2 regions of the Glycomyces sp. NPDC050141 genome follow, and region 2 is predicted to be linked to the other one. Evidence: riboswitches for the same ligand, from Rfam matches in the RefSeq annotation. Region 2 holds a riboswitch; the other holds the start of a gene.
What was found. A riboswitch is a leader RNA that binds a small molecule or an ion and turns the genes downstream of it on or off. The one in region 2 is predicted to bind thiamine pyrophosphate.
Positions count from the first base shown of each region.

Region 1 (7,413 bases), on a different contig from region 2:
CGGGACATCGTAAGACCATCAATGCCCGCAGGTCAAGCCCCAGGTTGCGGATCTGATCACGGATCGGAAACGGAACGGAAACGAACCGGGGGTCCCGTTGACACGGCGGAGCGGGCGTGCGTACGATTCCCGTGATTACAACGTTGTACAAGACGGTTCCCCAGTACAGGGCCCCCTCGACGTTGTACCTACCAAAGACAACGCTGTCGCGTTGGGAGGGAACTGAACATGAAACGCAAGACCGTCCTCATCGGCGGCGCCGGCAGCGCCGCGCTGGCGTTCCTCGGCACCGGCTGCTCCGGCAGCGAGACCGGCGGCCCCGCCACCCTGACGTTCTGGCACGGCTACACCGAGGCCGACGGCGACGTCCTGCAGGGCATCGTCGACGACTTCAACGCCTCGCAGGAAGACATCACGGTCAACACCGAGGTCAAGACCTGGGCCAGCATCGACGACACCCTGCTGACGGCCCTGTCCGCCGGCGAGGGCCCCGACATCGTCGCCATGCCCGCCGAGCGCCTCCCCGTCTACGCCGACAAGGGCGCCTTCGCCGAGCTCGACAAGTTCTACAACGACGAGTCCTCGAACACCGCGAACCTCATCCCCGGCGCGGTCTCGATGATCGAGATCGAAGGCCGCAAGTACGGCGTGCCCACCGGCTTCGTGCCGCTGGCCGTCTACTACAACACCGCGCTCTTCGAGGCCGCGGGCGTCACCGAGTTCCCGGGCACCTGGGACGAGTGGGTCGAAGCCGCCAAGAAGCTCACTGTGGACGAAGACGGCGACGGCACCCCCGAGCAGTACGGCGTCGTCCTCCCCGACCACGCCACCGTCGCCAATGGACTCTGGCCGTCCCTGTTCTACGGCAACGGCGGCGACATCGTCTCCGAGGTCGTCGACGCCGTCATCGACTCGCCCGAGAACGCCGCGACCCTCGAATACTGGCAAAAGGCCATCGCCGACAACAAGATCTCGCCCACCGGCGTCGACGGCGTCGGCGCCGACGAGCTCTTCAGCGCCGGCAAGGCCGCCATGACCATCGGCGGCCCGTGGATGGCGTCCATCGCCACCGAGAACAACATCGAGTACGCGATCGCCCCGATCCCGGCCGGACCGGTCGCCCAGGCCGCCTCCGCCATCGGCGTCGCCATGGCCGTCACCGTCGACGCGGACGACAACGCCCGCGCCGCCGCCGAGAAGTTCTTCGCGTTCTTCCTCAACGACGAGAACGCCGCCGCCTGGTCGCTCGGCTCCGGCTGGCCGCCCCTGCGCACCGACGTGCCCGCCGAAGCGGTCAACTCCAACCCCGTCGTCGCCTCGCTCACCGAGATCGCCGACCTCGGCCGCCCGCTCCTGCCGGGCGTCGTCAACAGCGTCGACGTCCTCGCCGCCGTGGACGAGCTGACCCAGCGCGCCATCGCGGGCGAGGACATCGCCACGCTCCTCGCCGAGGCGCAGGAGACCGTCCAGGGCGCGCTCGACTAGCACCGCAACGCGAACGGTGGGGACGCCGCCCCTCGGCGTCCCCACCGCCCACAGGGGAGTGAAGGAGACCATGCACACCGCACCACCGACGGGCCGCCGCTACCGCCCGCCCGCACCGCTGGGCGGACGGCGCCGCGCCGACAGCCCCGCCGGCCGGGGCCTCAAAGCCGCCGCGTTCCTCGCCCCGGCACTGATCATCCTCGGCGCGTTCACGATCTGGCCGATGCTCTCGGCCCTGCGGCTGTCCTTCACGGACGCCAGCGGCTTCGGCGAACCCGAGTTCATCGGCCTCGAGAACTACATCGGCGTCTTCACCGACCCCGACATCCTCAACGCCGTCACCAACACCGCCCTCTACACGGTGCTGTTCACCCCCCTCGCGGTCGTCTCCGCGCTGGCGCTGGCGCTGCTGCTCAACAACCCGCGGCTGCCCTTCCGCGGCTTCTTCCGCACCGCCCTGTTCGTACCGTTCGTCGTGTCGTTCTCCGTGGCGGCCTTCGCCTGGAGCTACCTCGTCGACCCGCAGGTGGGCCTGCTCAACTACTGGCTGCGCGGGGCCGGCATCCAGATCGGCAACGTCCTGGAGGACCCGCACCTGGCCATGCCCATGGTCGTGCTCGTGGCCGTCTGGAAGCTCTTCGGCTTCTACTTCGTGATCTTCCTGGCCGGTCTCCAGGACATCCCGCCCTCGATCTACGAGGCCGCCCGCATGGACGGCGCCGGGGCGTGGTCCAGGCTGCGCAACGTCACGCTTCCCCTGCTGTCCAACACGATGGCGTTCGTGCTCATCTTCGCGATGATCGCCGCGCTCCAGGCCTTCGACCAGATCTACGTCATGACCGGCGGCGGCCCCTACGGCTCGACGCAGACCCTCGTCATGGAGATCTACGAGTCCGGTTTCCGCAAGCTCGACATCGGCTTCGCCTCGGCGCTGTCGTACGTGCTGCTCGCCGCGACCCTGCTGCTGAGCCTCGTGCAGTTCGTGTTCTTCGGCCGCAAAGAAAAGGACCTGGCATGAGGACGCGCCTCCGGGAACTCCGTCCCTCCACTGTGCTCGCGACGATCGCGTTCGTCGCCGTCACCGCCCTCGTGCTGCTGCCGATCGCGATCATCGTGCTCACCGCGTTCAAGCCCGCGGCCGAGGTCAACGCCTACCCGCCGAGCCTGCTCCCGGACGACTGGACGCTCGACAACCTCGCCACGGTCACTTCGGAACTGCCGTTCGCGCGGCTGGTCGGCAACAGCTTCGTGTTCGCCGGGGGCGTGACGCTCTTCGCGCTGGTCTTCGACTCGCTCGCCGCTTATGCGTTGGCGCGCTTGGACTTCACCGGGCGGCGGCTCCTGCTCGTCGTCATCATCGCGACGCTGATGATCCCGTTCCAGGCCACGCTCATCCCGCTGTACCAGCTGGTGGCCGACCTCGGCTGGGTGAACACGTACACCGGGCTCATCGCGCCGCGCGCCGCCGACGCGTTCGGGATCTTCTTCCTGCGCCAGTTCTTCCTCGCGCTGCCGCGCGACATCGACCAGGCCGCGCGCATCGACGGCGCGGGGGAGTTCCGGATCTTCCGGTCCATTGTGCTCCCGAACGCCGTTCCCGCCCTGCTCACCCTGGGGCTCTTCACCTTCGTCAACAACTGGAACGACCTGCTGTGGCCGCTGGTGTTCACCACCGACGCGGAGATGGGCACGATCACCTCGGGCCTGACGCAGCTCACCGGGCCCAGCGGCATCGTGCCGCACGGGGTGATGATGGCCGGCTCGCTGATCGCGATCCTGCCGCTCGTCATCGCGTTCCTCTTCATCCAGCGGCGTTTCATCGAGAACATCGCAACGACAGGACTCAAATGACCGGCTCCCCCAACTGGCACCTCGACGGCCGGTTCCACTTCGCCGTCGGTGTCGAGGACACCTTCGTGCCCCAGGCCGGGCCCGGCGAGCGGCCGATCGACGAGTACGAGCTCACCGAGCACTACGAGCGGTTCCACTCGGACCTGGGCCTGGCCGTCGAGGCCGGTGCGGAACTGGTGCGCTGGGGCGTGCCGTGGCACCGCATCCAGCCCGAGCCCGGCCGCTGGGACTGGGCCTGGCTCGACCGCGTCATGGACCGGTACGCCGAGCTGAACCTCCGGCCCATTGTGGACCTCATGCACTACGGCACTCCACTGTGGCTCGAGAACCAGTTTGCGAACCCGGACTACCCGAAGCTCGTCGCCGAGTACTCCGCGCAGGTCGCCGAGCGCTACCTGCACCTGGGCGTCACCGACTACACGCCGGTGAACGAGCCGATGATCCACGCGCTGTTCTCCGGCGAGTACGCGTACTGGCCCCCGTACCTCTCTGGGACGCAAGGGCTCAGCACGATGGTCGGGCAGCTCGGCCGCGGCTTCGTGCTCGCCCAGCGGGCCATGCGCGACGTGCTCGGCGACCGCGGGGTCTTCGTCCACGTCGACGCCGGGATGCGCTACGTCGGCGACATCGACGCGCCCGAGCACCGCGAGCACGCCGCCCGCCTCAAGGGGCAGGTATTCCTCGTCGAAGACCTCGTCACAGGCAAGGTGGACAGTGACCATCCACTTGAGAAGCACCTGCGCGCCAACGGATGGGGCGACGACGACTTCGCCTGGTTCGCCGAGGCGCCCGTGCTGCCCGACGTCATGGGCGTGAACTACTACCCCCGCCACTCCACCGAGGTCTTCGAGGCCGGGGTCTTCCACGGCGGCGGCTTCCGCGACCCGCGCCCGTTCCGCGACGACGGCGTCACGGGCATGAACGAGCTCGTCCGCGAAGCCGCCGACCGGTACGGGGCGCCGGTGATGCTCACCGAGACGTGCGTGACCGGGTCGGTCGCGGAGCGGATCGAGTGGCTCGACGAGTCGGTGGCCGCGCTGCACGGGCTGCGCGCGTCCGGCGTCGACGTCGTCGGGTACACGTGGTGGCCCCTGTTCGACATGTACGAGTGGACGTACCGGCACTCCGAGCTGCCGCGCGAGGCGCACCGGCTCACCATGGGGCTGTGGCGGCTCGAGGAGACCGCTCACGGTCTTGAACGGGTCCGCACCGAGGTCGCCGACCGCTTCAGGCACCACGCGCTCGGCGAATGACCGCCCGGCCCTCGCGGGCCGGGTGGTGTCCACTTCCTGACACCGCTCTTGCGAGGACCGCTCGCGATGACGTAGCGTAGCGGCCGTAAACGAATAAAACCCACGGGAGTCCGATGCATCGGGCTGAGAGGGGACTAGGTAGTCCCGACCGTCGAACCTGATCCAGATCATGCTGGCGCAGGGAGAAGGAGCTATGCGCGCTACTCGTCTACCCCGACTTCACGTCATCACCGACACCCGCGGCCCGATCGGCCCCTTGAACGGTGCTTTCCCTCCGGAACCTTCACCGACGCGCGGCCGTGCTGAGCTGGCGTCGGCGGGCGCGCCGATCGGCGATGCGCTTGCGGTGTCCTCCGGCTCGGCCCCGGCTTCCGCCGCGCCGGATGGCTTCGCTACCTCCCGACTTGTTGGGGCGCAACGCGATCCGCTTGCCGTCGTCGAGGCGGCTCTGATCGCCGGGGCGCGAATCGTCCAGGTCCGGCCCGAGGACCACTACACCGACCGCGCGGCCTTCGACCTCGCTACTGCGATCGCCGCGCTGTGCGATCACTACGGGGCGCTCTGCCTGGTGAACGACCGCGTGCACATCGCGCAGGCGGTCGGCGCGGACGGCGTCCACCTCGGCGCCGACGACCTCCCGATCGACGCCGCCCGGCGCGTCCTCCCGGCCGCCTCGATCATCGGCGGCACCGCCCGCGACCCCGAGTCGGCGCGCGCCGCGCGTCGGGCCGGGGCCACGTACCTCGGGGTCGGCCCCGTGTGGGGCACCACGACGAAAGCCGGCCTGCCGCAGCCGATCGGGCTCGAAGGCCTGGCCGCCGTGTGCGAGGCCGTCGACCTCCCGGTGATCGCCATCGGGGGCATCACGGCCGAGCGCGCAGCGCTGTGCCGCGAGGCGGGGGCCCACGGCGTGGCCGTGGTCGGTGCGATCTCGGCTGCCGGGGACCCGCGTCAGGCGACGGCGGAACTCCTTGCGGCCGTTGGCGAGGAGGGCAGCCGGTCCGGTGCGGACGACTTCGCTGACCGTCTCCGCGGGTCCGACTCGCCCGATACCGGCCTCCTGCGAGGGACGGGCGAAGGCTGATGCGCATCGCCATCGTCGGCGCCGGATCTATCGGGCTCGCCGTCGCGTGGCGGGCCGCCCAGTCCGGCGCGGAGGTCGTCGTGCACGACCCCGACCCGGGCTCGGGCGCCTCGCGCGTGGCCGCCGGCATGATCGCGCCCGTCACCGAAGCCCACTACGGCGAGGAAGCCCTCGGCCCCTTCATGGCCGAGTCGGCCGACGCCTGGCCCGGCTTCGCCCGCGAACTCGAAGCTGCGTCGGGCCTCCAGATCGGTTTCCGCGACGTGCCGACCCTCGTGGTCGGGGTCGAGGACGGCGACCGCGCCGAGGTCGACCGCCAGGCCGAGTTGTACCGGTTCACCGCAAGGAACGTCGAGCCGCTCACGGCGCGCGCCGCGCGCAAGGTCGAGCCGCTGCTGAGCCACCGGGTGCGCGGCGGGGTGCTCGCTCCGGAGGACCGTGCCGTCGATCCGCGTGTAGTACATGACGCACTACTGGTCGCGGCCCAGCGTGCCGGGGGCGAACTGCGTGCCGGACATGTTGATGACTTGGCGGCGCTCGACGCCGACCAGGTGGTCATCGCGGCCGGATGCGGATCGGCGAGATTTGTCGGTGCCGCCACGGCCACTCGCTGGCACCTGCCGGTCCGCCCGGTGCGAGGCGCCGTCCTCCGCCTCCGCGCCGTCGGCGACCAGCCGACTCCCCGGACCACGGTGCGCGGCTTCGTGAAAGGCCACCCGATCTACATAGTCGCCCGCGACAGCGGCGAGGTCGTCGTGGGCGCCTCCAGTGACGAGCGCGGCTTCGACCGCCGCACCGGCACCGCCGGAGCCGTGCACGACCTGCTGCGCCACGCCATCGAGCTCGTTCCCGAGATCGCCGAGTACCACCTCGACGAAGTGAGCGTCGGCTTCCGCCCCGGCACCCCCGACAACCTCCCGCTCATCGGCCGCCTCGACGAACGCACCATCGCCGCGACCGGCCACTACCGCAACGGCATCGCCCTCATCCCGGCCACCGCCACCGCGGTCGCGGCACTGCTCGCCGGAGACGACACGGCCGCCCCGGCCGCCTTCGACCCGCTCCGGTTCGGGCCCCCGCGAGACCCGCGCCCGGCCGTCGAACCCACATCCGCCCAGGAGGCCGATTCATGAACATCGAGGTCAATGGCGAAGCGCGTGAAGGCATCGCGACCATCGCCGACGCCGTCGCGGCCGTCACCACCGCCCGCCGCGGCATCGCCGTGGCGCTGAACGGCGAAGTCGTGCCGCGCTCCGAATGGGACCAATACCCGCTCACCGACGGCGACGCCGTCGAAGTCCTCACCGCGACCCAAGGAGGCTAGCCATGGAACAGCGCACCATCACCCGGTCCGACGCCGACCTGAAAATCGCCGACAAGACCTTCACCTCACGCCTCATCCTCGGCACCGGCGGCGCCGCCAACCACGCCCAGCTCGCCGAGGCCATCACCGCCTCCGGCACCGAACTCGTCACGGTCGCACTGCGACGCGTCGACCCCGGCGCCTCGGGCTCCATCCTGGACGTCATCGAGCGCTGCGGCGTCGAACTCCTCCCCAACACCGCCGGGTGCTTCACCGCCGAGCAGGCCGTGCGCACCGCCAAACTCGCCCGTGAAGCCTTCGCCACCAACTGGATCAAGCTCGAGGTCATCGGCGACGAGGACACCCTCCTTCCCGACCCCGTCGAACTCCTCGACGCCGCCGAAGCCCTTGTCGCCGACGGCTTCACCGTCCTGCCC
Region 1 covers NZ_JBVJHZ010000071.1:3,314-10,726, reverse strand. The annotation lists gene ACZ60M_RS25085 (ABC transporter substrate-binding protein) at 229-1,485, shown strand; gene ACZ60M_RS25080 (carbohydrate ABC transporter permease) at 1,556-2,503, shown strand; gene ACZ60M_RS25075 (carbohydrate ABC transporter permease) at 2,500-3,336, shown strand; gene ACZ60M_RS25070 (family 1 glycosylhydrolase) at 3,333-4,589, shown strand; TPP riboswitch at 4,684-4,790, shown strand; partial or broken gene thiE (thiamine phosphate synthase) at 5,008-5,571, shown strand; gene thiO (glycine oxidase ThiO) at 5,673-6,806, shown strand; gene thiS (sulfur carrier protein ThiS) at 6,803-6,997, shown strand; gene ACZ60M_RS25050 (thiazole synthase) at 7,000-7,413, shown strand, end outside.
Region 1: another riboswitch for thiamine pyrophosphate. It lies ahead of thiE (thiamine phosphate synthase); the one in region 2 lies ahead of ACZ60M_RS24720 (ECF transporter S component).

Region 2 (7,413 bases):
GTTGAAGGAGATGACCATTGGGCGACCCTAGCTCGCGACGTCCACCGGGAGCGACAGTGCACTCTGCAAACAGTGCGCCCGGTGGACGGGACCGGTCTCAGGCCTGGAGCGCGAGGGTCAGCGGGTAGACGGCGGTCGCTCCCGCTTCGCGCAGGCGCATGGCGGCGACGGTCATAGACCAGCCGCTGTCGCGCACGTCGTCGACGAGGAGCACGCTCGGCCGCGCCTCCGAGAGCGGCACCGCGAAGTCCACAGTGAACGCGTGCAGCACCTGCTGGAGGCGCTGGGCGCTGTTGGCGCGGTGCATGCCGCTGCCGGTGTCGCGGGCGCGGCCGAGCGAGCCGAGGTAGTCCATGCGGCCGAGCTTCGCGAGGCGCTGGGCGAGGCCGTCGACGAGCCTGGGGCGCGAGAGCGAGCCCATCGAGACGACCGCCGAGGGCCGGTCGGCCCAGTCCCAGGACGCCAGGACCTGCACCACGGCCTTGAACACGTCCTCGGGGACCTCCCGGTCCGCGCCGTCGGACAGGAGCTCGCGGAGCGGCCCGCCCCAGCCGATGTCCGAGAGCCGCGCGAGCGCCCGGCCCGGCTCGGCGCTTGCGCCGGCCGGGATCTTCCCCTTCAGGTCGATGCCGATGGCCTGCAAGCCGGTAGGCCACATGCGCTTCGCCTCGAACGGCACGCCCGGTTTCGACAGTGCCGCCGCCGCACCGGCCGCCGCTTCGGCCGAGACGCCGGCCTCGGTGCGGGTGCCGGTGCAGTTGTCGCAGCGCCCGCACGGCACGGCCTCGGCGTCGTCGAGCTCCTTGCGCAGGAACTCCAGGCGGCACTCGCCCGTGGCCTCGTAGGCGATCATGCGCCGCTGCTCGTGCTTGCGGGCCGCGTCCACTTTGGCGTACCGCTCGGCGTCGTACGCCCACGGCTGCCCGGTGGCCTCCCAGCCGCCCTTGACGCGGCGCACCGCGCCGTCCACATCGAGCACTTTCAGCATCATCTCGAGCCTGGTGCGGCGCAGGTCGACCCGCGTCTCGAGCGCGGCGGTCGACAGCGCGCGGCCCTCGGCGGCGAGCACGTCGAGGGTGCGGCGTACGGCGTCCTCAGCGGGGAACGACAGCGACCCGAAGTAGTCCCAGATCGCCCGGTCCTCGCTGCCGGGCAGGAGCACCACCTCGGCGCGGTCGCGGGCGCGGCCCGCGCGGCCGATCTGCTGGTAGTACGCCACAGGCGAGGACGGCGCTCCCAAGTGGACGACGAAGCCGAGGTCGGGCTTGTCGAACCCCATGCCGAGGGCGCTGGTGGCGACGAGCGCCTTGATGCGGTTGCCGAGCAGCTCCTCTTCGCGCTCAAGGCGTTCGGCGTTGTCGGTGCGGCCGGTGTAGGAGCCGACGGCGTGGCCGCGCGAGGCGAGGTAGTCGCTGACCTCCTCGGCGGCGGCCACGGTGAGCGTGTAGATGATGCCGGAGCCGTCGATGCGGGGGAGCTGCTCGTCGAGCCACGCGAGGCGGTGGGCGTTGTCGGGCATGTCGACCACCGAAAGCCGCAGGGACTCGCGGTCGAGGCTGCCGCGCAGGACGAGCGTGGCCGCGCCCTGCTTGTCCAGCTGCTCGGCGATGTCGTCGGAGACGCGGGCGTTCGCGGTGGCGGTGGTCGCCAGGACCGGGACGCTGCCGGGCAGGTCCTCGATGAACGTGGCGATGCGGCGGTAGTCGGGCCGGAAGTCGTGGCCCCAGTCGGAGATGCAGTGGGCCTCGTCGACGACGAGCAGGCCGCAACCGGCGGCGAGCTTCGGCAGCTGGTAGTCGCGGAACGCCGGGTTGTTCAGCCGCTCGGGGCTGATGAGCAGCACGTCCACCGCGTCCTCGGCGATGGCCTCGGCGATCGCGTCCCAGTCCTCTGGGTTGGCCGAGTTGATGGTGCGGGCGCGCACCCCGGCGCGCTGGGCGGCCTCGATCTGGTTGCGCATGAGCGCGAGCAGGGGCGAGACGATCACGGTGGGGCCCGCGCCGCGGCGGCGCAGGAGCGAGGTGGCCGTGAAGTACACCGCGGACTTGCCGAACCCGGTGCGCTGCACCAGGAGCACGCGCCTGCCCGGTTCGTCCTCGTCGCAGAGGGCCGCGATGGCCCGCCACTGGTCCTCGCGCAGCCGCGCGTGCTCGCCCGCGAGGGCGCGCAGCAGTGTCTCGGCTTCGTCTCTGAGCGTCGCTGTTCCTGCCATAGGGACCGTTGTACCGCACTGGTATGACCGAGGGTGACGACAGTAGGCTCGGGCCGATGGACGGTTTGGCACCGATTGATGTTCATTGGAAGTCCGGCGCCTGGACGGCGCTGCCGGTCGCGGCGGAGGAGTCGGACGGCCGACTGCTGGTCACGGCGGCCGAGGGCAGCGACGCGTGGCGGCACACCGGGTACGGCTTCGTGCACGAGGACGAGCACGCGCTCCTGGAGGACTGGGACCGCGCCCGGGCCGTCGAGGTGAGCTTCATCGCGTCGTTCGAGGCGCAGTTCGACCAGGCGGGGCTCATGGTCCGCGTCGACGCCGAGCACTGGATCAAGGCCGGGGTCGAGTACGCCGACGGCGCACCGCAAGTCGGCGCCGTCGTCACCGCCGGGAAATCCGACTGGTCGGTCGCGCCCGTCCCCGAGTGGGCCGACCGCGAGGTCACCATCCGGGCCAGCCGCTTCGACGACGCCGTCATCGTCCGCGCGCGAGTCGAGGACGAGCCCTGGCGGCTCGTGCGCCTCGCCCCGCTCGACCCGGGCGCCGAGGCCCAGGCCGGGCCCTACTGCTGCGCGCCGTCCCGCGCCGGACTCTCGGTTGCTTTCACCTCGTGGCGGCTCACGGAACCGGACGCGGCCCTGCACTAGGCGGCGTTCGCGAACCGTGGGACCCGTGGCGTCCCGACCGGTCCGATGCCGCGACACGCGGTGGTTACCGTCTCGTACTCCCGCGCCGACGCCGTGGCGGACCGCAGACTGTTCTGCGGCAAGGCACAGCACTACGCAGGAGGACACTTCATGAGCCAGAACGACTACCGCGCGAAGATGCGCACCCGGTTCGCGAACTTCGACATCGACGGCGACGGCGAGGTCACCGCCGCGGACTTCGAGGCGATGGCCCGCCGCGTCATCACGGAGTTCCAGGTCGGGGAGAACTCGCCGGAGGCGGCGGCGATCCTCGACGGCGCCCGCAAGTTCTTCGTCGGGCTCGCCGAGGCCACCGACGCCGACGGCTCCGGCTCGATCAGCGAGAGCGAGTTCCTGGAGGGCGCCGAGCAGCGGCTGCTCGACAACCCGGAGGGGTTCGATGCGATCGCGCGCCCCTGGGTCCAGAGCGTCATCGCGATCGCCGACGCCGATGGCGACGGCCGCGTCTCGGTCGAGGAGTGGGTCCGGGCGCTCCAGGCCATGGGCTCGAACGAGCGCGTAGTCGAGGCGGACCTCCAGTCGATCGACCGCGACGGCGACGGCCAGGTCAGCCTCGAAGAGGCCATGGCGGTCGTGACCGAGTACTACACCCGTGAGCGGTCCATCGACCTGTTCGCGAACGCGTAAGCACCCGACGGGCGGTTCCTCGGCTTCCGGGGCGAGGGGCCGCCCGTGCCCGCGGACGACACACCCGGCGATCTCGAGAACGCCGCCGCGCCACGGGAATGCCGATAGGGTGTGGCCGTGAACGTGGTCATCATGAAGAGCGAGAACGGCACTTATACGGGTGCGCAGGGCGGTCGGTTCTCCGCTGGGGTGTCCCGGGAATCGGCGGGATCGCAGCGTTTGTGCCTGCACCGGGTGTTCATCAAGGCGCACACCGAGACCGTCCCCCATATGCACGACGGCCACGAGTCGGCGATCTACGTCCTCGCCGGGCGCCACCAGATCCGCTACGGCGACGAACTCCAGCACCTTGCCGACCTCGAACCCGGCGACATGGTCTACATCCCGCCCGGCATGCTCCACCAGCCCGTCGTCGGCGCCGAAGACGTCACCGCCCTGGTCGCCCGGACCGACCCCGCCGAACAGGAGTCCCTGCGTCTCCACACGCCCGACCGGCAGCCGGCCACCACCGGTTCCTAGGCGGACTCCTCGTCGAGTTCGGCCGCGAGCAGCTTCAAGTCGTAGACCGACATGCGCTGCGAGCGGTCGGCGCGGCCCTTCGCGCTGACCGCCACGCCGTCGGCGCGCAAGAGGTCGGGCACGTCGCGGCCGGTGCGGCCGTCGGCCCACCGGAACCCCTCCGAGACCGTGCCGCCCGCGGTGAGGACCCGGTAGGCCCTCGCGCAGTGCCCATCCCGCATGTAGGCGCCCACCTGCCGCGGGCCCGTACCGATCAGCTCCGCCAGGTCCCCGTACGAGGTCCACGTGCCCTCCGGCAGCGCCTCCACGACCCGCCGCACCCGCTCCCAATCCGCTTCAGTCGTCACCACCGCAATCTACCGAGGCCGGGCGGCGGCCCGCGCCGAGCGTCGGGCGCCACCAGGCGGGATCGCTGCGGCTAACGAACCGCCTCCTGGTGTTAACGTCGAAGCTGACAGGGGAGCCGATGGGCTGAGAGTGCGGAACCGACCGCAGACCCTCACACCTGATCCGGGTAATACCGGCGTAGGAAGTCGTCGCCGCTGTCGCGCAATGCCCGCAACCTCGAAAGGCAAGCCCATGCCCGACAGCCCTGCCCTCCTCAACCCCGGCCGCTGGCGCACCGTCGACATCCTCACGTGCGCCGTCCTCGCCGTCGCCTTCAGCGTCGTCTTCTGGGCCTGGAACTTCGTGTGGGCCGCCCTCAGCCCCGCCCTCGCGTTCTACCCGCCGCTCGCCGCCGTCGTCTACGGCCTCTGGCTCATCCCGGCCGTCCTCGCCCCGCTCATCGTCCGCAAAGCCGGAGCGGGCGTCTTCACCGAAGGCCTCGCCGCCCTCATGTCGCTCCTCCTCGGCTCCCCGTACGGCATCACGGTCCTCTACCAGGGCCTCCTCCAGGGCCTCGGCGGCGAACTGCCCTTCGCCGCGGGCCGCTACCGCCGCTTCGGCACGCTCACCGTCCTCGCCGCCGGCGCCCTCTCCGGCGTCGCCGGAACCCTGTGGGACGTCTTCCGCTGGTACCCCGACGCCGACCTGTGGGCCTTCAAGGTCCCGTACGTCGCCATCGCCGCCGTCTCCAGCGCCATCGTCGCCGGACTCGGCTCCAAACTCCTCGTCAAGGCCATGCTCCCCACCGGCGTCCTCGACCGCTTCCCGGCCGGGCGCGAACGCCAGCGGATCTGACCCATGGTCCCGGTCGAGTTCCGCGGCTTCGCCTGGCGCCACGCCGGGCGCCGCGCCCAAGCCGTCGCGGGCGTCGACCTCCGCGTCGAACCCGGCGAGCGGGTCCTCCTGCTCGGCCCCTCCGGGTCCGGCAAATCCACCCTGCTCGCCGCGCTCGCCGGACTCCTCACCGAGGACTCCGGCGAGCAGCACGGCGATATTCTGATCGACGGCAAGTCCGCCGCCGAGCAGCGCGACCGCGTCGGCGTCCTCTTCCAGGACCCCGAGACGCAGCTCGTCATGGCCCGCAGCGGCGACGACGTCGCCTTCGGCCTCGAGAACCAGGCCGTCCCCCGCGACGAGATCTGGCCCCGAGTCCGCGAAGCCCTCGAAGCCGTCGGCTTCCCCTACGGGACCGACCGCGCCACGCACGCCCTCTCCGGCGGCGAGCAGCAGCGCCTCGCCCTCGCCGGGGTCCTCGCCCGCCGCCCCGACCTCATCCTCCTCGACGAACCCACCGCGAACCTCGACCCCGAAGGCGCCCAAGACGTCCGCGAGGCCCTCCGCGCCGCGCTCGCCGACACCGAAGCCACCCTCATCGTCGTCGAGCACCGCGTCGCCGAGATCCTCGACCTGGTCGACCGCGTCATCGCCCTCGGCCCCGGCGGCACCCTCATCGCCGACGGCCCCGCCGCGAAGGTCCTCGCCGCACACGGCGCACAACTTGCCGCCCAAGGCGTCTGGGTCCCCGGTGCGCCGCTCCCGACCCGCCCGGCCCGCGCCGCCGGAGACGTCGCGCTCCGCGGCGACGACCTCGCCCTCGTCCATCCTGGCGCCGGGCAGCCCGCCCTCGACGACGTCACCTTCGAACTGCGCCAAGGCGAACTGCTCGCCGTCACCGGCCCCAACGGCTCCGGAAAGTCCACACTGGCCCTCCTCGCGGGCGGGCTCGCCAAGCCCACGCGCGGCCGCGCCACCGTCCCCGGCGAGACCCGGCCCCTCCACCGGCTCCCCGCCCGCCGCCTCGCCACCCGCGTCGGCTCGGTCTTCCAGGACCCCGAGCACCAGTTCGTCACCGCCAGCGTGAAAGACGAACTCGCGTTCGGGCCGCGCCAAGCGGGCTGGGCGAACGACCGCATCGACGCCCGCGTCGACGAACTCCTCGAACGACTCCGCCTGGCGCCCTTGGCCAACGCCAACCCGCACACGCTCTCCGGCGGCGAGGCCCGCCGCCTCTCCGTCGCCGGAGCGCTGGCCGCCGCGCCCGGCGTGCTCCTCCTCGACGAACCCACGTTCGGCCAGGACCGGCGCACCTGGGGCGAGCTCGTCGACCTCACCGCCGACATCCGCGACGAAGGCACCGCGCTCCTCGCCGTCACCCACGACCGCGACTTCGCCGCCGCGCTCGCCGGACGCGAACTCGTCCTCGGCACCGGGCGCGTCACCGAGGAGCGCCGCCGATGACCATGTCGCTTGCGCCCGTCTGCGACGCCGAAGCGCCCATCGCCCGCGTCAACCCGGTGGCGAAACTCGCGGCCGTCGCCGCCGTCTCGACCACCGCGCTCATCGCCTCCGACTGGCTCACGCCGCTGCTGCTACTCGGCGCGCTCCTCGCGATCGTGCCCTTCAGCGGCATCCGGATCGGCGAGCTCGCACGGCGGCTGCGGCTGCTGTGGTTCGCCGCGCTGGTCGTGGTGATCGTCAACGCGGTGTTCGCGTCGGAGCAGACCGGCCAGATCGTGATCGCGTTCGGCCCCTTGGAGATCAGCTCGGGTGCGCTGCTCGGCGGGACTGCGATCGGCCTGCGCGTCTGCGTCGCCGCAACCGCCGGAGTGCTCGGGTTCGCGACCACCGACCCGACCGACCTCGCCGACGGCCTGATGCAGCAGCTGCGTTCCCCCGCGCGGTTCACCCTCGGTTCGCTGGCCGCGCTGCGGCTGCTGCCGCTGCTCGCGGCCGAATGGCGGCAGATCACCAGCGCCCGCCGCGCCCGCGGCCTCGAAGGCGGCTGGAACCCGCTGCGGCGCGCGCGGCTCTTCGCCTCGACCATGTTCACCCTGCTCGTCGGCGCGATCCGCCGCGCGGGCCGCCTGGCGGCCGCGATGGACGCCCGCGGCTTCGACTCCGAGATCCCGCGAACCCACGCGCGGGAGCAGCGAATGCACCCGGCCGACTGGGCGGTCA
Region 2 covers NZ_JBVJHZ010000066.1:9,440-16,852, forward strand. The annotation lists gene ACZ60M_RS24690 (hypothetical protein) at 1-18, opposite strand, end outside; gene ACZ60M_RS24695 (DEAD/DEAH box helicase) at 98-2,212, opposite strand; gene ACZ60M_RS24700 (DUF1349 domain-containing protein) at 2,269-2,862, shown strand; gene ACZ60M_RS24705 (EF-hand domain-containing protein) at 3,013-3,549, shown strand; gene ACZ60M_RS24710 (cupin domain-containing protein) at 3,667-4,068, shown strand; gene ACZ60M_RS24715 (MGMT family protein) at 4,065-4,415, opposite strand; TPP riboswitch at 4,515-4,617, shown strand; gene ACZ60M_RS24720 (ECF transporter S component) at 4,648-5,250, shown strand; gene ACZ60M_RS24725 (ABC transporter ATP-binding protein) at 5,254-6,693, shown strand; gene ACZ60M_RS24730 (energy-coupling factor transporter transmembrane component T family protein) at 6,690-7,413, shown strand, end outside.